Regions from separate parts of the Streptomyces sp. NPDC002896 genome, predicted to be linked through region 3. Evidence: riboswitches for the same ligand, from Rfam matches in the RefSeq annotation. Region 3 holds a riboswitch; each other region holds the start of a gene.
The links. Region 3 has a riboswitch for S-adenosylmethionine ahead of ABT009_RS21430 (aminotransferase class V-fold PLP-dependent enzyme). Riboswitches for the same ligand answer to the same signal wherever they lie in the genome.
Positions count from the first base shown of each region.

Region 1: linked by a shared signal. The riboswitch ahead of ABT009_RS34905 (DUF1684 domain-containing protein) and the one ahead of ABT009_RS21430 (aminotransferase class V-fold PLP-dependent enzyme) in region 3 are both predicted to bind S-adenosylmethionine.
Region 2: linked by a shared signal. The riboswitch ahead of thrC (threonine synthase) and the one ahead of ABT009_RS21430 (aminotransferase class V-fold PLP-dependent enzyme) in region 3 are both predicted to bind S-adenosylmethionine.
Region 4: linked by a shared signal. The riboswitch ahead of ABT009_RS07635 (amino acid ABC transporter permease) and the one ahead of ABT009_RS21430 (aminotransferase class V-fold PLP-dependent enzyme) in region 3 are both predicted to bind S-adenosylmethionine.

Region 1 is NZ_JBEOVA010000026.1:26,477-32,045, reverse strand. Features, by position in the region: gene ABT009_RS34915 (alpha-L-arabinofuranosidase family protein) at 1-847, opposite strand, end outside; gene ABT009_RS34910 (alpha-N-arabinofuranosidase) at 866-2,383, opposite strand; SAM riboswitch class IV at 2,661-2,770, shown strand; gene ABT009_RS34905 (DUF1684 domain-containing protein) at 3,122-3,952, shown strand; gene ABT009_RS34900 (DUF899 family protein) at 4,206-4,889, shown strand; gene ABT009_RS34895 (aldo/keto reductase) at 4,966-5,569, opposite strand, start outside.
Region 2 is NZ_JBEOVA010000021.1:28,188-33,756, forward strand. Features, by position in the region: gene ABT009_RS31445 (glucosyl-3-phosphoglycerate synthase) at 1-583, opposite strand, end outside; SAM riboswitch class I at 756-913, shown strand; gene thrC (threonine synthase) at 907-2,244, shown strand; gene ABT009_RS31455 (ubiquitin-like small modifier protein 1) at 2,319-2,594, shown strand; gene ABT009_RS31460 (cold-shock protein) at 3,090-3,293, shown strand; gene groL (chaperonin GroEL) at 3,646-5,268, shown strand; gene ABT009_RS31470 (NADH:flavin oxidoreductase) at 5,502-5,569, shown strand, end outside.
Region 3 is NZ_JBEOVA010000010.1:386,193-391,761, reverse strand. Features, by position in the region: gene qcrB (cytochrome bc1 complex cytochrome b subunit) at 1-1,626, shown strand, start outside; gene trpD (anthranilate phosphoribosyltransferase) at 1,832-2,896, shown strand; SAM riboswitch class IV at 3,028-3,144, shown strand; gene ABT009_RS21430 (aminotransferase class V-fold PLP-dependent enzyme) at 3,319-4,698, shown strand; gene ABT009_RS21425 (hypothetical protein) at 4,741-5,121, opposite strand; gene ABT009_RS21420 (Lrp/AsnC family transcriptional regulator) at 5,227-5,508, opposite strand; gene ABT009_RS21415 (rhomboid family intramembrane serine protease) at 5,505-5,569, opposite strand, start outside.
Region 4 is NZ_JBEOVA010000004.1:118,900-124,468, reverse strand. Features, by position in the region: gene ABT009_RS07655 (ABC transporter substrate-binding protein) at 1-3, shown strand, start outside; gene ABT009_RS07650 (amino acid ABC transporter ATP-binding protein) at 13-777, shown strand; gene ABT009_RS07645 (NHL repeat-containing protein) at 847-2,343, opposite strand; gene ABT009_RS07640 (putative leader peptide) at 2,540-2,653, opposite strand; SAM riboswitch class IV at 2,933-3,044, shown strand; gene ABT009_RS07635 (amino acid ABC transporter permease) at 3,401-4,492, shown strand; gene ABT009_RS07630 (amino acid ABC transporter ATP-binding protein) at 4,489-5,358, shown strand; gene ABT009_RS07625 (ABC transporter substrate-binding protein) at 5,420-5,569, shown strand, end outside.

The DNA of each region.
Region 1 (5,569 bases), on a different contig from region 3:
ACTCGTAGTAGCCCAGGCCCATCGACTGGTGGTAGCCCCACAGGTTGCGCTGCTGCCGGCGCTCGTGCAGCGGCCCGATGGTCTCGGGCCAGCGGTACATGTTGCCGAGCCCCAGCCCGTGCGCGAGGCAACCGCCCGGGAAACGCACGAACTTCGGCTTCAGATCCGCGATCGCCTGCGCCAGGTCGGCACGCAGGCCACCGGGCCGCTGGCGGAAGGTGGCCTGCGGGAAGAGCGAGACCAGGTCCAGATGGACGGTACCGACCCCGGTCGCCACCACGGCGAACCTGGCGTCCGGGTCCGTCGCCTCACACGTGATCACCGCTGAGTGCCGCTGCCAGGACCCGTGTACGGGACCCAGCTCCGCCTGGCCGTACACCCGGCTGCCGTCCCGGCTCTCTATCTGCGCCACCAGACGGTCCGCGCTGCCGTCGGCCAGGCGGGCGAAGAGGCTGACGTCGTAAGCCTCACCTGCCCGGACGGCGATACCGTCGAAGCCCTCGTTTCGCAGCCCCGCCCCACGGCCGGCCACACCAGCGGCGATGGTGCGCAGCACCGCGTAGTGCGGGTTGGCCGGGTGCAGCGGCGCCTCGGCGGACACCGCGACCGACCCGGCGGCGCCGTCCCTCTCCAGCAACTCCCACGCGGTCAGAGCGTGCCATTCCGGCCGGTGGGCGGGCGTGTACTCGAAGGACCGGTTCTGCACCAGCTCGGCGTAGAGACCGCCGTCCGCCGCGTGGTTGAGGTCCTCGAAGAACACCCCGAACAGATCGGGCGAGATGGCGGTGCCGGGTGCCGCCGTGTCCACCTCGACGACCGTCTCGAGGGGTCTCGCGGATTCGCTCATCGCGCTGGTCCTCTCTGGTCAGGCCAGCGGGGCCTGGACTGTGAGGAAGGAGTGGGGCGGCAGTGTCAGGGCCAGGCCCTGGTCGGTCGCCTTCAGCCCGTCGAAGGGGCGCGGGCTGACCGCTCCCGGGGTGTCCGCGGTGTTGTGGACCTGGAGCCCGTCGGCGGTCAGGATGCGGGCCGTCACCTCACCGAGGGAGCCGCCGCGCAGGTCGAGGGTCACCTCGGCGGGCTCCTCGGCGTCGAGGTTGGACAGTGAGATGAGGACCGTGCCGTCCTTGACGCTGGCCGAGGCCGACAGGGTGTCCAGCTCTGCCTCGCCGACCGTGCGGCGGGCATCGTCCGTGCGCAGATGGACGGCGAGCGAGGCGGCGTCCTGGTGGCCCTTGTTCATCTCGAACACGTGGTAGGTCGGGGTCAGGACCAGCGCGTCACCGTCCGTGAGGACCATCGCCTGCAGGACGTTGACGGTCTGGGCGATGTTGGCCATGTACAGGCGCTTGGCATGCTTGTGGAAGATGTCGAAGTGCGTGCTCGCCACCAGCGCGTCGCGCAGGGTGTTCTGCTGGAACAGGAACCCGGGGTTCGTGCCCGGCTCGACGTCCCACCATGTGCCCCACTCGTCCAGGACCAGGCCCACCTTCCGGCCGGGGTCGTAGCAGTCCATGACCGTCGAGTGACCGGTGAGGATACGGTCGATCTTCCTCGCGGAGACCATCGTCCGGTAGTAATCGTCCGTGTCGAAGCCGGTGGCGCTGCCCTTCGCCTCCCAGGGACCGGCCAGCGTGTAGTAGTGGACGGAGATGCCCTGGAAGAAGGTGCGCGGGGTCGCCTCGCAGCCGAAGCAGTTGATCTGCTGCATCAGCGTCTCGGTCCACTTGTAGTCCGCATCGGACGCGCCCGAGGCGATGCGGTAGAGCTTGTTGTCGCCGTGGTCACGGCAGTAGGTGGCGTACTGGCGGGCCAGGTCGGCGGAGTACTCGGCGCGCATGTTGCCGCCGCAGCCCCACGTCTCATTGCCGATGCCCCAGAACTTCACGCGCCACGGCTCCTCGCGGCCGTTGGCCTTGCGCAGCCGCACCATCGGGCTGTCGCCCTCGCGGGTCAGGTACTCGACCCACTCGCTCATCTCCTGGACGGTGCCGGAGCCCACGTTGCCGCTGATGTACGGCTCGGCGCCGAGCAGCTCGCACAGGGCCATGAACTCGTGGGTGCCGAAGTGGTTGTTCTCCTCGACATTGCCCCAGTGGGTGTTGACCATCCTGGGACGCTGGTCCCGGGGGCCGATGCCGTCCTTCCAGTGGTACTCGTCGGCGAAACATCCGCCCGGCCAGCGCAGGTTGGGGATGTTCAGGGCTCGCAGGGCCTGTACGACGTCCAGCCGGATGCCGCCCTCGTTGGGGATCGGCGAGTCCTCCCCCACCCAGAAGCCGCCGTAGATGCAGCGGCCGAGATGCTCGGCGAAGTGGCCGTAGAGATGGCGGCTGATCTTCGGACCCTCGAGGTCGAGGTTGATGATCGCGGTGGCGTTGGACACGGAGTACTCCAGGTCGGCGTGGTGCGTGCGTGAGCTGTACGGGCTTCGGGTTGCCGGCCGGCGGGACCAGCGATGAGAGATCGGTACCTGCGGTGACCAGGCGGAGGAGGGAAACCGGTTGCCTGGGTTGTTTGTATCGATAAAAAAGCTGCCATCGTTGTTGCGCGAGTGTCAAGAGAGGTGCGCGAACAGGTTGGTCCTGGGACCACGGATCACATGGCGCACGCTCGTCGACGGGGATTGTCCGCTGCGCGTTGCGAGCGTTAGAGTCGCACGCGGTGACGAGTGTCAGCGTCAAGCCCTGGCTGGCTGACCGGCAACCCTCTGTCGCGGCGGGGTGCTCCAGGTGACGACCCGACAGGACCGAGTGTCCTGTAAGCGTGAGGCCCCACAGGGGCGGAACCGACGAGGTGGCGGGATGGACACAGGAGCGAGGCCCGGGCTGCATGCCGGTCCCGGTGTCCTGGAGTGCCCGCTGCATGTGTACCGCCGTCACGTCGATCTGGCCCGGGTGAGCAGCGCACTGTGTTGCCGCACCCGGTCGACGCGGCCGTAGCCGTAGCCGTAGCTGACGCCGTCGTCTGCCGGGGGATCCGTCCCCGTCCGACCTTCTCCGCTCGGCCCTGAGCATCCGCGCCCCCGCCCTCGCCCTGCATGCCCTTCTGACCATCCGTGTCCGACCATCCGTGTCCGACCATCCGTGTCCGACCATCCGTGCCCCATTCCGCAGGAGTACACATGACCGTCCAGGACTCCCCCACCGACATCGACACCTTCGCCGCCGAGTGGGAGGCATGGCACCACCGGCAGGAGTCGGCCCTCGCCCACGAGCACGGATTCCTCGCCATCACCGGCCTGCACTGGCTGGCCACCGACCCCCAGAGCTTCCCGGATGCGCCCGGCACCTGGTCGACGGGCGACGACGGCGTCACGGTCGTACTCGGCGAGGGCGAGGAACTCGTCGTCGACGGCACCGCGGTACACGGACGACACGCTTTCGGCGTCATCCCGGAACGCGGCGGCGTCAACGCCGTCTGGGGAGACGCGGTGATCGAGATCGCCAAGCGCGGCGGCCAGGACCTGATCCGGCCGCGGCACCCGCACCATCCACTGCGCACCGCGTTCACCGGGACCCCCGCGTATGCGCCGGACCCTCGCTGGGTGGTCACCGGCCGCTACACGCCCTTCGCCGAGCCGCGGCCGACCACCGTGGGCGCCGCAGTCGAAGGGCTGCAGCACGTCTACGACGCTCCCGGCCGGATCGACTTCCAGCTCGACGGCCGTGCGCTGAGCCTGACCGCGTTCAACGGGCGGACACCGGGCAGCCTCATGGTGCTGTTCACCGACGCGACCTCCGGCGTGACCACCTACGCGGCCAACCGCGCCCTGCAGATCGACGCCCCCGGCCCCGACGGCACCGTGGTGCTGGACTTCAACCGCGCCGCCAACCTGCCGTGCGCCTACACCGACTTCGCGACCTGCCCGCTGCCGCCCGCCGAGAACCGGCTCCCGGTCGCGATCGAGGCAGGCGAGAAGATTCCCCACGAGCGGCAGCCGATCGCGCAGTGAGCACCTCGCCCCTGCCCGGATCCGCTCGCTGTCGTTTCTGACCCGGGCACCGCGACCACCCTCCGTAGGGGACCGTTACCCTCGGTCCCCTCGGATCACCCCACGAGCCGGGCTTCAGCTCAGCTGTCGGCGAACCTCGGCGCCGCCATAGACTCGAAGGACAGGTTCGGGGACGCGGGCGCTGGGCGCTCGATGGCCGAAAGCTCGGGATCCGGAGCGGGGAGCGGGGGGATGGCCACCCCAGGAGGACGCGATGTTGCGGCAGACCAGACTGGCCGGGGTATCAGAGGACTACCTCGCCGCCCGCGAAGAGCTGCGCCAGGCCGAGATCGAGCTCATGCGCCACCGCGAGAAGGTCGCGGCCCAGCGACGGGCGCTGCCGCAGGGGCCGCCCGTCGACGACTATGTCTTCGCCGAGGGCCCCGCCGATCTCGACGCCGGCGACACACCGGTCCGCGAGGTCACCCTGAGCGGCCTGTTCACCGCGCCGGACCGCCCGCTGATCGTGTACCACCTCATGTACGGCAAGCTGCAGACCGAACCCTGCCCGATGTGCACGATGTGGATCGACGGCTACAACGGCATCGCTCACCACATCGCCCGCAATGTCGACTTCGCCATCGCAGCGGCCGCCGACCTGCCCACCCTGCGGCAGCACGCCCGCAACCGCGGCTGGGACCGGCTACGACTCCTGAGCTGCGGCGACAGCACGTTCAAGTACGACCTGGGCAGCGAGGACAAGGACGGCGAACAGGACTCCACCATCTCCGTCTTCACCCGCGACGGCGACGGCACGGTCCGCCATTCCTACTCCGCCCACCCACGGATGGCCGACGACATCAAGGAGCGCGGCATCGACCTCCTGGCCCCCGTCTGGCACCTCCTCGACCTGACCCCGCAGGGCCGCGGCGACTGGTACCCGAACCTCGACTATTGACCCCCGACATGGCAACAGTCCGCCGGCCCCGGAGGGCCGGCGGACGGGTGTCACACCGGTGCTGCGTCGGTGTGCCTCAGTTCGACGAACGGCGGCGCAGCGCGGAGTCGGTGAGCGAGGGCGGGGTGTAACCGGAGTCGCGGGACGAGAGGTTGGTTCCAGGCGGGACGATCTCGTCGATCCGGTCGAGTACGTCCCGGCTCAGCCGTACCTTGTCGGCGCCCAGCTGGCTCTCCAGTTGTTCGAAGGTACGCGGCCCGATGATCGCCGAGGTGATCCCGGGGTGTTCCAGGACGAAGGCCAGGGCCAGTTGCACGAGGGTGAGGCCGGCCCCCTCGGCCAGCCGGGCGAGGGCCTCGGCAGCCTCCAGCTTGGCGGCGTTCTCCGGTGAGGTGATGTCGAAGCGGGCCGCCTGGCGTTCGGCGCGGCTTGAGGCGGGCTGCTCGGCGCCCTTCCGGTAGCGCCCGGAGAGCCAGCCGCCCGCGAGGGGGCTCCATGAGAGCACGCCGAGACCGTACCGCTGCGCCACCGGCAGGACCTCGCGTTCGATGCCGCGCGCCAGGAGGGAGTACGGGGGCTGCTCGGCCACGACGCGTTCCCGGCCGCGGCGCTCCGCGATCCACTGGCCCTCGACGATGGCGGAGGGTTCGAAGGTGGAGGTGCCGATGTAGCGGATCTTG
Region 2 (5,569 bases), on a different contig from region 3:
GCGGGCGGGCCATCAGCTCGGTGACCCGGCCGCCCTGGGCGCCTCCGGCGCGACCCCCCTCGCCCGCGGCGGTGCCGGACGAGAGCTCGGCGCCGAGCGGGCGGTCGTACATCGCCTTGACCAGGTCGACGCCGGGCTCGGTGAGCAGCGGGCCGACTATGCCGGAGACGAAGTCCGCGGAGAACTCCTTCAGGTCCGCGTCGACGAAGGCGACGATGTCGCCGCTGGTCACGAGCAGCGAACGCCACAGGACCTCGCCCTTGCCGGGGAGTGCCGGTATGCGCGGCAGGATCTCGTCGCGGTGGACGACGCGGGCGCCGGCCGCCGCCGCGACCTCGGCCGTACGGTCCGTCGAACCGGAATCGACCACGACGAGCTCGTCGACGAGTGGAACGGCCCGGGTCATCAGCTCCCGGCGGATCACCGCGACGATGTCGCCGACCGTCTTCTCCTCGTTGAGCGCGGGCAGCACGACGCTCACCGTCTGTCCGGTGGCGCGCTTCGCCGCGATCAGCTGACGGAGCGGACGGTCGGTCACCGACCAGGAGCGCGTGCTCAGCCAGCGCTCGACTTCATCCAGCACGTTCTGGTGCCCCCTCACTGGGACCACTGCCTGTGATCCATCTCGCGGTTCGGACGACTACCTCAACTGTCCTGGCCTTCGGTTACAGTCTTGAACAACGCGGATGACCATCGCATGTCGGGGGTCATGGCGCGAACAAACGCTCCGGGACCCGCACGGCCCGGCGCCATACCGCTCATCCAGAGGGGCAGAGGGACACGGCCCGTTGAAGCCCCGGCAACCCTCCAGCCGGTTCTCGTACCGATCGATGTTGATCATTTCCGCGAGGCCCCGGCTAGGGAAGGTGCCAAATCCGTCTCACGGCGAGATGCGTCGTGAGGAAGATGAGGAGAAAGGGCCTCGCCTCCATGGCTGCGCAGACTGTTGCCACCACCGACACGGACACCGCCGGAACCGACACCGCGAAGGCCGTCGACCTCGGCCCCGCCTCCGCGCTCTCCTGTCGCGAGTGCGGCGAGCGGTTCCCGCTCGGTCCGATCTTCGCCTGCGAAATCTGTTTCGGTCCGCTCGAAGTCGCATACGACCTGCCGACCGGTGACCCCGAGGGCCTGCGCAAGCAGATCGAGGCCGGCCCCGACAACATCTGGCGGTACGCACCGCTGCTGCCCGTCCCGGCGGACGTGGCCAGCAAGCCGAACCTGAACCCCGGCTGGACCAAGCTCGTCAAGGCCGACAACCTCGCCCGCGAACTCGGCGTCACCGGCGGTCTGTTCATCAAGGACGACTCCGGCAACCCGACGCACTCCTTCAAGGACCGCGTCGTCGCCCAGGCCCTCGAGGCCGCCCGCGCCTTCGGCTTCACCACGCTCTCCTGCTCCTCGACGGGCAACCTGGCCGGTGCCGTCGGCGCCGCCGCCGCCCGCGCCGGCTTCCGCTCCTGCGTGTTCATCCCGCACGACCTCGAGCAGGGCAAGGTCGTCATGGCCGCGGTCTACGGCGGCGATCTCGTCGGCATCGAGGGCAACTACGACGACGTCAACCGCTTCTGCTCCGAGCTCATCGGCGACCCGCTGGGCGAGGGCTGGGGCTTCGTCAACGTCAACCTCCGGCCGTACTACGGCGAGGGCTCCAAGACCCTCGCGTACGAGATCTGCGAGCAGCTCGGCTGGCAGATCCCGGACCAGCTGGTGATCCCGATCGCCTCCGGCTCCCAGCTCACGAAGATCGACAAGGGTCTGCAGGAGCTGATCAAGCTCGGTCTGGTCGAGGACAAGCCGTACAAGATCTTCGGTGCCCAGGCGGAGGGCTGCTCCCCGGTGTCGGCGGCCTTCAAGGCCGGGCACGACGTGGTGCGGCCGCAGAAGCCGAACACCATCGCCAAGTCCCTCGCCATCGGCAACCCGGCCGACGGCCCCTACGTCCTGGACATCGCCCGCCGCACGGGTGGCGCCGTCGAGGACGTCGACGACGAGCAGATCGTCGACGCGATCAAGCTGCTGGCCCGCACGGAGGGCATCTTCGCGGAGACGGCGGGCGGCGTGACCGTCGGCGTCACCCGCAAGCTGATCGAGAACGGCGTCCTGGACCCGTCGCTGACCACGGTCGTCCTCAACACGGGCGACGGCCTCAAGACGCTGGACGCGGTGGCCCCGACCAGCGGCCCCTCGGCCGTGATCAGGCCCTCTCTCGACGCGTTCCGCGACGCAGGCCTGGCCGGCTGACGCCAGTTCGACACGCCCGCCCCGTCCGCCCCCGACCCGCTTCCACCCCGCGCCCTCCACCGAAGGTGAACCGCATGAGCGTCAACGTCCGCATCCCCACGATCCTCCGTACCTACACGGGCGGTCAGGCCGAGGTCCCGGCGGAGGGCGCGACCCTCGCCGAGGTCATCGAGTCCCTGGAGAAGAACCACCCGGGCATCGCCGCGCGCGTCCTCGACGACCAGGGCAAGCTGCGCCGCTTCGTCAACGTGTACGTGAACGACGACGACGTCCGCTTCGAGAACGGCCTGGAGACCGCGACGCCGGACGGCGCGGGCGTCTCGATCATTCCGGCCGTCGCCGGAGGCTGACCATCGAGCACAGTGTCGGAGGCTGACCGTCGAGCACATGCCGGCGGCTGACGTCGGGCACAGTGCCGGCGGCTGCTGATGCGTACCGCACGCTGCGTCACAAGAATTGCCCCCTCCGCGAGAGAAGCGGAGGGGGCAATTCTGCATGGTTGAGCGCGGTACAGTTGGGGAACTCGGTTCGCCGTTCTTGTCCGGCGCATATGACTTCGCGTCCGGTGGCCGACGAGAAGTAGCCAAAGTGCACCATTCTTTTGCGCCATACATTCCTTTTGCCGGGCCCGACTTGCCCTGAGTCCTGACGGAATCTCCATATATCTCCGATCGGGCGCGCCCGGATTTCTCGTCCGATTGACCTGTTGCAGACGGCAGTTGGGCAGATACATTCAGCCGCGGTCGACGCGTTCCGGCGCACACCCCCAACCGTTGGGGGGTGAGGTCTGACCCGGGTCCGCGAAGTGCGGTCCTGTGCAAGGGCCAGTAATAGGGGAGTTAGGCATGGCTCAGGGCACCGTCAAGTGGTTCAACGCGGAGAAGGGGTACGGCTTCATCGCGGTCGACGGTGGTGCGGATGTATTCGTCCACTACAGCGCGATTCAGATGGACGGCTACCGCACCCTGGAAGAGGGCCAGCGGGTCGAATTCGAGATCTCGCAGGGTCAGAAGGGACCGCAGGCGGACATGGTCCGCATGGCCGGCTAAAGCGCCGACTGACTGCAACGACGTTTACGGAGGGCCCGTATCCCGGTGGGGGTACGGGCCCTTCGGTGTGCCCGACTGCTCGCGCGCGGACGGGAGTCTCTCCGGGCCTTGGCCCTCGGGGGCGCGCGCCCTGTCCCGGAGGGGGCGCGCACCCCTACAGGCGCTTGCACTCGAGGGGGGCGAGTGCTAATCATTGGCGTTAGCACTCTGACAGTGAGAGTGACAACGAAGGACCGGGTCGGTGAGGCCCGCAGGCCGTGTGGGGCAAGGAACCACGAGGCAGGCAGGCCGTCCGTCGCGGGCGCCAGCGCGGTCCGGAGAAATCCACCCCAGTCCGGGAGGACCACTTCACATGGCCAAGATCATCGCGTTCGACGAGGAGGCACGGCGCGGTCTCGAGCGCGGGATGAACCAGCTCGCCGACGCCGTCAAGGTCACCCTTGGCCCCAAGGGTCGCAACGTCGTCCTCGAGAAGAAGTGGGGCGCCCCCACGATCACCAACGATGGTGTGTCCATCGCCAAGGAGATCGAGCTCGAGGACCCGTACGAGAAGATCGGCGCCGAGCTGGTCAAGGAGGTCGCGAAGAAGACGGACGACGTCGCCGGTGACGGCACGACGACCGCGACCGTCCTCGCCCAGGCGCTGGTCCGCGAGGGCCTGCGCAACGTCGCCGCCGGTGCCAACCCGATGGCCCTGAAGCGCGGTATCGAGAAGGCCGTCGAGGCCGTCTCCGCCGCCCTGCTCGAGCAGGCCAAGGATGTGGAGACCAAGGAGCAGATCGCCTCCACCGCCTCCATCTCCGCCGCCGACACCCAGATCGGCGAGCTCATCGCCGAGGCCATGGACAAGGTCGGCAAGGAAGGCGTCATCACCGTCGAGGAGTCCCAGACCTTCGGTCTGGAGCTCGAGCTCACCGAGGGTATGCGCTTCGACAAGGGCTACATCTCGGCGTACTTCGCCACCGACATGGAGCGTATGGAGGCCGTCCTCGACGACCCGTACATCCTGATCGCCAACTCGAAGATCTCCTCGGTCAAGGACCTGCTGCCGCTCCTCGAGAAGGTCATGCAGGGCGGCAAGCCGCTGCTGATCATCGCCGAGGACGTCGAGGGCGAGGCCCTGTCGACCCTGGTCGTCAACAAGATCCGCGGCACCTTCAAGTCCGTCGCCGTCAAGGCCCCGGGCTTCGGTGACCGCCGCAAGGCCATGCTCGGCGACATCGCCATCCTCACGGGCGGCGAGGTCATCTCCGAGGAGGTCGGCCTCAAGCTGGAGAACGCGACCCTGGACCTCCTGGGCCGCGCCCGCAAGGTCGTCATCACCAAGGACGAGACCACCATCGTCGACGGCGCCGGCTCCGCCGACCAGGTCGCCGGTCGCGTCAACCAGATCCGCGCCGAGATCGAGAACTCCGACTCGGACTACGACCGCGAGAAGCTCCAGGAGCGCCTGGCGAAGCTGGCCGGCGGCGTGGCCGTCATCAAGGCCGGTGCCGCCACCGAGGTCGAGCTCAAGGAGCGCAAGCACCGCATCGAGGACGCCGTCCGCAACGCGAAGGCGGCCGTCGAGGAGGGCATCGTCGCCGGTGGTGGCGTGGCTCTCATCCAGGCATCCGCTGTCTTCGAGAAGCTCGAGCTCGACGGTGACGAGGCCACCGGCGCCAACGCCGTGAAGCTGGCCCTGGAGGCCCCGCTCAAGCAGATCGCCGTCAACGGTGGTCTCGAGGGCGGCGTCGTCGTGGAGAAGGTCCGCAACCTGACGGTCGGTCACGGCCTGAACGCTGCGACCGGCGAGTACGTCGACATGATCGCCGAGGGCATCATCGACCCGGCCAAGGTGACCCGCTCTGCCCTGCAGAACGCGGCCTCCATCGCCGCGCTGTTCCTCACCACCGAGGCCGTCATCGCCGACAAGCCGGAGAAGGCCGCGGCCCCGGCCGGCGGCGGCATGCCCGGCGGTGACATGGACTTCTGATCGACCTGAAGGTTGATCAACCGTCCTGCAACGTTCCGAGGGCGGCACCCCTTCTCCCAGGGGGTGCCGCCCTCGGGCGTGTCCGGGATCACACCGGGGCGCGGGGGATTCGGCGGAATGCGGTGGCGGGCCGGTCCGTTGACCCGTACGAGAGTCGATGCACGTGCACATATCTGCTCGGGTGTTCGACACCTTGTCCGCCAGTCATTCCCCGATTCCTAGGAGCCCCCCACGTGACCGTCACGGCCTCCACCGCCTCCCGCGCGGCCCAGATCCTCTCCCGGCCCGTCCAGCTGAACGG
Region 3 (5,569 bases):
ACTACGACGACCAAAGACGCACGAGGCAAGGCACCGGCCGGCGAGCGGGTCGCCGACTGGGCCGACGGCCGGCTGGGGATCTACTCCCTGGCCAAGGCCAACATGCGCAAGATCTTCCCGGACCACCCGTCCTTCATGCTGGGCGAGATCTGCCTCTACAGCTTCATCATCATCATCCTCACGGGTGTGTACCTGACGCTGTTCTTCCACCCGTCGATGAACGAGGTGGAGTACAGCGGCAGTTACGTCCCGCTGCAGGGCCAGCTGATGTCCGAGGCCTTCAACTCGACGATGCACATCAGCTTCGACGTCCGCGGTGGTCTGCTCATCCGGCAGATCCACCACTGGGCGGCGCTGGTCTTCCTCGCGGGCATGTTCGTGCACATGATGCGCGTCTTCTTCACGGGCGCGTTCCGTAAGCCGCGTGAGATCAACTGGGTGTTCGGCTTCCTGCTGTTCGTCCTCGGCATGTTCACCGGTTTCACCGGTTACTCGCTGCCGGACGACCTGCTCTCCGGCACCGGTGTCCGCTTCATGGAGGGCGCGGTCCTGTCCGTGCCGATCGTCGGCACGTACCTGTCGTTCTTCCTGTTCGGCGGCGAGTTCCCCGGCGGCGACTTCGTGGCCCGGTTCTACTCGGTCCACATCCTGCTGCTGCCGGGCATCATGCTCGGCCTGGTGGTCGCCCACCTGATCCTGGTCTTCTACCACAAGCACACGCAGTTCGCGGGCCCCGGACGGACCAACAACAACGTCGTGGGCATGCCGCTGCTGCCGGTCTACATGGCCAAGGCCGGAGGCTTCTTCTTCCTGGTCTTCGGTGTCATCGCGGTCATCGCGGCGCTGGTGCAGATCAACCCGATCTGGGCCATGGGTCCGTACCGGCCGGACCAGGTGTCCACCGGTGCGCAGCCCGACTGGTACATGGGCTTCTCCGAGGGCCTCATCCGTGCCATGCCGGGCTGGGAGATCAACCTCTGGGGCCACACGCTCGTCCTGGGCGTCTTCGTGCCGCTCATGATCTTCCCGCTGGTCCTGCTCGCGATCGCGGTCTACCCGTTCATCGAGTCCTGGGTCACCGGCGACAAGAGCGAGCACCACATCCTGGACCGCCCGCGCAACGCCCCGACCCGAACGGGCGTCGGCGTCGCGTGGATCACCTGGTACTGCGTGATGCTGATCGGTGGTGGCAACGACCTGTTCGCCACGCACTTCCACCTGTCGATCAACGCCGTCACCTGGTTCGTCCGGATCGCGTTCTTCGTCGCACCGGTCATCGCGTTCATCGTCACCAAGCGGATCTGCCTCGGCCTGCAGCGCCGCGACCGCGAGAAGGTGCTGCACGGACGCGAGTCCGGCATCATCAAGCGCCTGCCGCACGGTGAGTTCATCGAGATCCACGAGCCGCTCAGCCAGGAGCAGCTGCACACGCTCACGGCGCACGAGCAGTACGAGCCGGTCGAGATCGGCCCGGCCGTCGACGAGCACGGCGTGGAGCGCAAGATCCCGGCCTCGGAGAAGCTGCGGGCCAAGCTCTCCGAGAACTACTACGGCGAGGGCCACCAGATTCCCAAGCCGACCGTCGACGAGTTCAAGGAGATCACCAGCGGCCACGGCCACCACTGATCATCGAGCTCTGACCTGAAGGTCGCCACGGCAGGAGCCCCGTCCATTGCATGGACGGGGCTCTTTGCCGTGCCCGGGCCTGGATAGGGTGGGTCCCATCCGTATACGAGACCCGGGGCGCGGCCTCGTGCGGGACCCTGTGCGATGTCTGCGCCGGGATCTCCGTCTACGAGCGTCCGCCCGGGCAGCACCCCAGGAGCGGCATATGAGCGCTGTGACCCCCGCAGGAGGCAACACCGCGGCGGGCCGTTCCTGGCCCGAGGTACTGAGCGCACTGCTCGGCGGGCAGGACCTGAGCTCCGGTGACACGGCGTGGGCGATGGACCGCATCATGAGCGGCGAGGCCACTGACGCCCAGATCGCGGGCTTCATGGTGGCGCTGCGGGCCAAGGGAGAGACCGTCGAGGAGATCACCGGTCTCGTCGAGGCGATGTACGCGCACGCGCAGCCGCTGAACATCCCCGGGCCGGCCGTCGACATCGTCGGTACGGGCGGCGACCGGGCCAAGACGGTCAACATCTCGACGATGTCCGCCATCGTGATCGCGGGTACCGGGGCCAAGGTCATCAAGCACGGCAACCGGGCGGCGTCCTCGGCGAGCGGCTCGTCCGACGTGCTGGAGAAGCTCGGCATCAACCTGGACATGTCGCCCGAGCGTGTGGCGCAGGTGGTGGACGAGGCCGGGATCACCTTCTGTTTCGCGGCCAAGTTCCACCCGGCGATGCGGTTCGTCGGTGCGGTCCGGCGGGATCTGGGGATCGCGACCTCGTTCAACATCCTCGGCCCGCTGACCAACCCCGCCCGGGTCACCGCCTCCGCGATCGGCTGCTTCGACACCCGGATGGCGGGGCTCATGGCCGGTGTACTGGCCGAGCGCGGCTCGTCCGCGCTGGTGTTCCGCGGCGACGACGGGCTCGACGAGCTGACGACGACCTCCACCTCGCGGGTGTGGGTCGTGCGGGACGGGGCGGTGCGCGAGGAGAGCTTCGACCCGCGGGACGTCGGGATCGAGCTGGTACCGGTGGAGGCGCTGCGGGGCGGCGACGCGTCCCACAACGCCGACGTGGCCCGCCGGCTGCTGGCCGGCGAGCCCGGGCCCGTACGGGACGCCGTGCTGCTCAACTCGGCGGCGGCCCTGGTCGCTTTCTCGCCGGGCGAGGGAGCGCTGGCGGAGCAGATCCGTGCCGGGATGGAGCGGGCCGCGGAGTCGATCGACTCGGGGGCGGCTCGGCGGGTGCTGGAGCGGTGGGTGGCGGCGAGTAACTCGTAGCGAGGTTCGCCTGGCCGCGGGCTGAGCGGGTGCCCTCACCTGCAGCCGGTGGCCGGTTCCCCCGGTGCAACTGCTGTCCGCGATGCGGACAGCAGTTGCACCGGCGCGATCATCTGGCATAGTTCTCGGCAGGTCATGAGCGACAGCGACTAGGCCCCGGCCCGCTGTCCGGCAACCCTCCGTCCGTGGCGGGGTGCCCCGGGTGAAGACCTGGCCGCAGGCAGAGAGGTCTGCGGCAAGCGCGGACCCCTTGTCAGGTTCCTGGGGTCCTGGTCCTCGAGGAGCTGTCTCGTGAGCAAGCGAATGCGATAGGGCGCCAAGCCCCTTCTCGCACACCCCTTTTCACCTTTCACCCTTTTCTGCGCTTGAGCTGTCACGCCTGCTCGCGCAGTCAATTCGCTTAGCTCTCACGGGAGTTCGCCATGTCTGTCTCCACTGCTGTCGCCGACCAGTCCGTTTGCCGTGACATTTCCGGGGCCCTACCCGTTCTGGGGCGCGATGTCCTCGTCCCGCTCGTCACCGGCGGCGAGGTCACGTACGCCGCCCTCGACTACGCCGCGAGCGCCCCGGCCCTGCAGCGCGTCTGGGACGACGTGGCGGCGTACGCGCCGTACTACGGCAGCGTGCACCGCGGCGCCGGGTACCTGTCGCAGCTGTCGACGGAGCTCTTCGAGAACGCGCGTCACGACGTCGAGGAGTTCCTCGGCTGCCGGGAAGGGGACCAGGTGGTCTTCACCCGGTCGACCACCGACTCGCTCAATCTGCTGGCCGCCGCGCTGCCCGAGGGGTGCCAGGTCTTCGTCTTCGAGACCGAGCACCACGCGTCCCTGCTGCCGTGGCGCGAGGCGCGGGTGACGTATCTCGACGCGCCTCGTACGCCGGAAGAGGCTGTGCGGACGCTGGAGCGGGCCCTGGCCGACCGGGACCCTTACGGGCCTGCGCTGGTCTGCGTCACCGGGGCGTCCAACGTGACCGGTGAGCTGTGGCCTGTACGGGAGCTGGCCGCCGCCGCGCATGCGCACGGTGCGCGGATCGTGCTGGACGCCGCCCAGCTCGCACCGCACCACCCTGTGTCCGTACGGGAGTTGGACGTCGACTGGGTCGCCTTCTCCGGGCACAAGCTGTACGCACCGTTCGGCTCCGGCGTGCTCGCCGGCCGTGCCGACTGGCTGCAGGACGCCGAGCCGTACCTGGCGGGTGGCGGCGCCAGCCGCAAGGTCGCACGGCGCACGGACGGTGGACTCGACGTCGAGTGGCACACCACCGCCGCGCGCCACGAGGCCGGTTCGCCCAACGTCATCGGCGCCTACGCGATCGCCTCGGCGTGCAAGGCGCTCACCGAGGCCGGGTTCGACGCCCTGGTCGCGCGGGAGCAGCAGCTCATCTCGGCCGTACGTGCAGGCCTCGCCGAGGTGCCCGAGGTGCGGGTGCTCTCGCTGTTCGGGGACGACGCCCCGCGGGTGGGTGTTCTTTCATTCGTCGTCGACGGGTGGAACAGCTCGCACTTCGCGGCCGCGCTGTCCGCGGAGTACGGCATCGGCGTACGCGACGGACTCTTCTGCGCCCACCCGCTCGTGCGCACCCTGCTCGGCAGCGAGCCGCAGACGCAGGGCGAATGCGGTGCCCCCGAGGCGGCGCCCGGCGAGAAGTCGCTCAACGCCATCCGGGTGAGCTTCGGCGCGGGCACGCCGGACGAGCATGTCGAGCGGTTCGTACGGGCCGTCAAGGAACTCGTCCGGGACGGCGCCAAGTGGAACTACCGCACCGAGGACGGGCGCTGCGTCCCTGACACCTCCGCCTGAGGCAGAGGGTCCGGCGGTACGGCAGCCGGGCACCCAGAAGGATCATGCGGAGGGCGCGTTCCGTCGCATCGGTGAGGAACTCGCCGCCGGGGCCGAGCGCCTCGTGCAGCGGGACCGGTGCGGGCAGGATCGCGCTGTACGCGTCCATGCCCGAGGCCCGCACCTGGTGGGCCCCCTCACCGATCGTGTCGGCCAGGACGAGGACCGGGCGTTGTCGCTGACCGGAGGCCGGGACACGACCTCGTCGCTCGGTGTCGGCTCCGGACTGGTGGGGGTGGCCGATGGTGAGCCGCTGTCCAGCACCACCATGGGCGGCACCGAAGGCGCGTCCGGGCTGTCCGTCAGGGCGTAGCTGGTCGCGGCGACGCCCAGCGGTATCGCCACGACGGCGGCCAGGGCGGCCATGTGGTGGGAGAAGACCATGGGGCGATCCTGCGCGCGCCTATGCGCCGCGGGGATGAGCCGGAGATGAAGAACGCTTCATCTCCGAGTCCCGGGCCACCGCACGACCCCGCACCGCGGCAGGGGCTACGAATCGAGGCCGATCGCGAACGCCGCCTCCAGGTCGTGCTGCGAGTACGTACGGAACGCGACATGCGTGTCCGTGGCCTCCACGCCCGGGATCTTGCTGATCCGGCCGGGGATCACGTCCGCCAGGTCGTCGTGGTCCTTGACCCGGACCATGGCGATCAGGTCGTAGGTGCCCGTCACCGAGAAGACCTCGCTGACGTTCTCCAGCGCGGCGATGGATTCGGCGATCTCCGGGATCCGGTCCACGCTGGTCTTGATGAGCACGATCGCGGTGATCACGAGTGACTGTCTCCCTCGGTGGCCGTGGGCTGGGGTTTCACTCTATCCGTCCGGCCGTACG
Region 4 (5,569 bases), on a different contig from region 3:
TAGAGGCGGCCGATGAGCGACGTCATGGTGGACGTGCACGGCGTTCACAAGAGCTTCGGGCCGCTCGAGGTGCTGCGCGGCGTCGACCTGCAGGTCCGGGCGGGCGAGGTCACCGTGATCCTCGGCCCGTCCGGATCCGGGAAGTCCACGCTGCTGCGCACCATCAACCATCTGGAGAAGCTGAACCGCGGTTGGATCAGCATCGACGGGGAGCTGATCGGCTACCGCCGGTCCGGCGGCAAACTGCACGAACTCAAGGAGAAGGAGGTGCTGAAGCAGCGCACCCACATCGGGTTCGTCTTCCAGAACTTCAATCTCTTCCCGCACCTCACCGTGCTGGAGAACCTCGTCGAGGCGCCGGTGTCAGCGTTGCGACGTCCGCGTAAGGACGCCGTGGCGGCGGCCGGGCGGCTGCTGGAGCGGGTCGGTCTCGCCGACAAGGCGGGCGCCTACCCGCGTCAGCTGTCCGGCGGGCAGCAGCAGCGCGTGGCCATCGCCCGCGCGCTCGCCCTCGAACCGAAGGTGCTGCTGTTCGACGAGCCGACCTCCGCGCTCGACCCGGAACTGGTCGGCGAAGTCCTGGACGTCATCAAGGACTTGGCCCGCATCGGGACCACCATGATCGTGGTGACCCATGAGATCGGCTTCGCCCGCGAGGTCGCCGACACCGTGGTGTTCATGGACGGGGGAGTGGTGGTGGAGCAGGGGCCGCCCTCGGACGTCCTGGACGCTCCCCGGCATGAGCGCACCCGCGCCTTCCTCTCCAAGGTCCTGTGACATACGCAGCCCTCTGACCGCCGCGCAGAGGGCCCGGCGGTGCGCAGCCGCCGGGCCCTCAGAATTCCGTCACTTGGCGGTGATGCGCAGAACGCCGGTCACCGTCCCCTGGTAATAGACCCCGCCCGGCGCCGCCGTACCCGCCATCTGGAGCGAGTCGTAGAGGGAGCCGACGCCGACCTGGAAGCTGCGGGTGACCTTCCCGGTGTCCGGGTCGATCTCGGCGTAGCGGTACGGGTCGAGGAGGCTGGTGCCGGACGTGCCCGGAATCAGGGGATCGCGCAGGACGGTGTGCAGCTTGCCGTCCGCCAGGGACAGCTTGGGCACTGCCGCCGACCGCAGTGTGTTGTCCCACGCCAGATCGCAGCCGGAGCCGTCGGCCCGCACGTCCACCCGGGTCAGACCGCCCTTGAAGTCCGCCGAGGCGGGCACACTGTCCCCGGCGTCGGCCGGCACCGCCGGATACGGGTAGCCGTACGTACTGGCGACGAAGACGCTGCGGCCCGCGCCGATGGGGGAGTTCTCGCTGCCCGCGCCACCGGACAGGAGCACCGGTGTCGAGCAGATCCGGCGGCCGGTCGCCGTCTCGTACACCTGGAGCTTCACCTGGCTGTCCGCGTTGTCCACGATGGCCACGTAGTCGGTGCCGTCACCCGGCCCGAAGAAGGTGGGCGTGGAGCCGCTGCCCCAGCTGAGTTGACCCGGCTTGCGAGCGGAGCCGCGGTCGTACTCCTGGCGCCAGGAGATGCGCGGGGTGCCGTCCGCGGTCGCGGTCAGCAGGTAGGTGGCCTGCGTGGTGGTGACGAGGGTGCCCTGGGGCGCGGTGGAGATGCTGTTCGCCACTTTCTCGCCGTTGGGCAGTTGCAGGGTGCGTACGGTGCCGGTGCGGTCGTCGGCGGTGCCCACCAACCCGTTCCCGGTCGCGAACCACACGCGTCCCTGCCAGTCCGGGGACAGTCCGGTCACCGCGTCGTCCTCGGGGATCGCTGCGGTCAGCGACAGACTCTTGTCGATCGTCAGGGTCCAGTCGCCGTCCGCGTCCAGGTGATGGCCGACCCGAAGCAGTGACCTGCTGCCGTCGATCACGACCAGCCGGTCGTCCTGATCGATGTAGGCGTACACGCCACCCAGCAACGACCCCTTGGTGAGGGCGAGTTCGGCAATGGAGCTGCCGTCGTCAGGGTCGAGGAGATGGACCGTGGGGACCTGTCCGAAGATGGGCGTGCACAGCGCCACGGGGTAGCCGTCGGACCCGACCAGCACGGTCGGGCAGGCCGACGCCAGCGCCGCCCGGGTCGAGGTGAGGGTGCCGGTTCCCGGCCCGGGCAGCGGGGTGGTGTCCGAGGACCCGGTGTCCCCGTGCATGGTGGCCGTGCCGTCCGGGCCGGTGTACGGGTTGTGCGGCGGCGCAGGGGTGAACACCGAGCCGGCGGCGCTCGCGGGGGCCGCCGACACGGCGACGGAGACCACCGCCGCGGTGAAGGCGGTGGCCAGCGCTGTGCGCAGCCGCGAACGGGCATGAAGGGCGGAGGACAATCGGGTCTCCTGGGGAAGGGAAGTCGGAATATGGCCGGCTCCGGGCGCGTCCCGATCGACTGCCGCACAGCACATATCGGCAAGGAGAGAAGAACCCTGGAAATGCCCGGCGAATTACGCACCATGATTCGATGCGGCGGCCAAAAGGAAATGATCGGCCCACGACTGAGAATTCCTGGACAGTCGCGCGGGCAGCCATGCGGCGGGAAGGGTCTGGTCAGGCGCGTCACATGGACGTGTGCGCGGCATCGGCGCAGGCCATCCGGGGTCGACACAGGCTGGCGGACAGGCGAACCAGGTCGACATGGCGCCGCGCCGTCAGAAAGAGTCCCGGATACATGCCGGGAAGAAAACCAAGAGATACGTGTCCCTGTCAAGCAGCGGGCGCGGGTGCTATTCCATGACGAATCGGACGGCTGGTGCGAGGGGGATGTTTCAGCCTCGAATCACGGCATTTACTTGGGAGTTGGCCATTTATGCCGTGTGCCGCTGCGCCTACCGCATCGGACGATCACCAAGCCGGATGTGTCCCGGGGCGGCGACCACGCCGGGGCTCTACGAAGCCGGAAGACGCGCATTGACATTCCTTCCAGCGGCTGTCTACCTTACGGCGCAGAACGGTCATGAGTGTCAGCGACAAGCCCTGGCTTGCTGGCCGGCAACCCTCGCGTCGCGGTGGGGTGCCCCAGGTGACGACCGGACCGGATCTTGGTTTTCGGTAAGCGCGAGGCCCCGCGGGGGCGGAACGGTGACGGTGACGGCGATGTACGCAGCTCCGGGGATGGCCGCATGGCGGCGCCACGGCCGCGTCACGACGTGCGCGAACCGTCCCGTCGATCTGCTCCGGGTCAACAGTGCACTGTGTTGCGTCTCCTGTCGCGTTCTCTGTCAGGGCTGACGGCTTTTCTGAATCCCGTCACGGCTGACGGCTTGCTGCATCACTGACGTTTGCCGCCGTCGCAGCGTTCTCTTTCCGACCCACCCCCGCTCCGCCCGCTCCAGTGCGCTTCGTCCCGCAGAGCTGTTCCCGCTCTGCTGCGCCGTCGTCGCCTGCGTGGCCGTGTGTCCGAATCTGCTGGAGTCCTCCATGAGTGAACCCCCAGGCTCTGCTGTGTCCTCCGGCTCAGCACCCCCTGCCCAGGCGATCCCCCGCCCCGAACCATCTCCGGCCTCCCCGGCCGTGCCGGTTTCCGTACGTTCTCCGGAGCCGACCGAAGCCCCCGACGAAGGGCCCAAGCGATCCGACCGCGACTCCGCGCAGCGGCCGCTCTCGGCGCAACGGGTGCTTCCGCTCCGCCGCCCCGGCCGATGGATCGCCACCGCCGTCGTCCTCGTCCTGGTCGTCCAGATCGGCCACGGGCTGGTCACCAACCCCTTCTACCAGTGGGACCGATTCGGGTACTGGTTCGTGCGCCCGGTGATCGTCGACGGCCTGCTGATCACCCTTCAAGTCGCTGCGTACAGCGCCTTGCTGGGCCTGCTCGGCGGCATCCTGCTCGCCCTGGGCAGGCTCTCCAGGAGCCCGGTGCTGCGGGCGGTCAGCTGGGTCTACATCTGGCTGTTCCGCTCGGTGCCGCTGATCGTCGTGCTGCTGTTCCTCTACAACTTCAGTGCGCTGTACAAGACGTTGAGCATCGGTGTGCCGTTCGGGCCCGCCTTCTTCAGCTTCGACGAGTCGCGTCTCGCCACCGACATCGTCGTGGCGGTCGTCGGTCTCAGCCTCAATGAGGCGGCCTACGCCGCCGAGGTGGTCCGCGGCGGCATCCTTTCGGTCGACCAGGGCCAGCACGAGGCGGCATCGGCGCTCGGTCTGCCCAAGCGCTACCAGTTCGTCCGGATCGTCTTCCCGCAGGCACTGCGGGCCATCACGCCCAACTATGTCAACCAGCTGATAGGCCTCATCAAGAGCACCTCGCTGGTCTTCTACGTGTCGCTCCTCGACCTGTTCGGCTCGGTGCAGACGATGGGCAGCACCTATCCGGGTGACATCGTGCCGCTGCTGCTGGTCGCCACCATCTGGTACTTGATCCTCACCAGCGTCGTCTCCGTCATCCAGTTCTACGTCGAGCGGTACTACTCGCGTGGTGCAGTGCGCACCCTCCCGCCGACTCCGTTGCAGAAGCTGCGGGCCGGCGTGCGCGACCTGCGGGCCCGTATCCAGAGGGAGGCGGCGATATGACCACCACGAAGAGCACCACAGAGGACACGATCAAGAGCGCTTCCAAGACGACGGAGCGCGCTTCCAAGGCCACCGAGCGCGCTTCCAAGACCGCCTCCGAGGCAGTCCCCGCCGCGGTCGAGGTCCATGACGTGCACAAGTGGTACGGCACCCACCGGGTCCTGGACGGCGTGGACCTGACCGTACGGCCCGGCGAGGTCACGGTGATCCTCGGACCGTCCGGCTCCGGCAAGTCGACCCTGCTCCGGGTGATCAACCACCTGGAGAAGCCCGAGATCGGCTACGTCAGCCTGAACGGGGAGCTGATCGGCGTACGCCGGCACGGTGAGCGGCTCAAGGAGCTGAGCGAACGCGCGATCCTCACGCAGCGCAGCCGGATCGGCTTCGTTTTCCAGAACTTCAACCTCTTCCCGCACCTGACCGTGCTGGACAACGTGGCAGCCGCGCCCGTGGCGACAGGCCTGCTGCGCAAGCCCGAGGCCCAGGAACTGGCGCGCTCCCTGCTCAGCCGGGTCGGCCTCGGCGACAAGACCGCGGCCTACCCGCGGCAGTTGTCCGGCGGCCAGCAGCAGCGGGTGGCCATCGCCCGCGCCCTCGCGCTGCGCCCCGGGGTCATCCTCTTCGACGAACCCACCTCCGCGCTTGACCCGGAACTGGTCGGCGAGGTGCTGGCCGTCATCAAGGACCTGGCCACCAGCGGCACCACCCTGGTCATCGTCACCCACGAGATCGGCTTCGCCCGTGAGGTCGCCGACCGGATCGTCTTCCTCGACGGCGGCCGGATCGTCGAGCAGGGGCCGCCGTCCGAGGTGCTGGACAACCCGAAACACGAGCGGACCAGGGAGTTCCTGAGCAAGGTGCTCTGACCTCCGCCTCCAGACTCCCCCAGAAAACCACCACCGCCGAACACCAAGAACAAGGACAGCCATGCGCACCCTCCGCTTCCGTAGCAGACTCATCCGCAGCCTTACGGCAGGCACCGCCGTCGCCACGCTCGCCGCCGGGCTCGCCGCCTGCGGGGGCGACAGCGACGCCGCCACCACCAAGGCCGACGCCGCGGGCACCGTCACCGTGGGC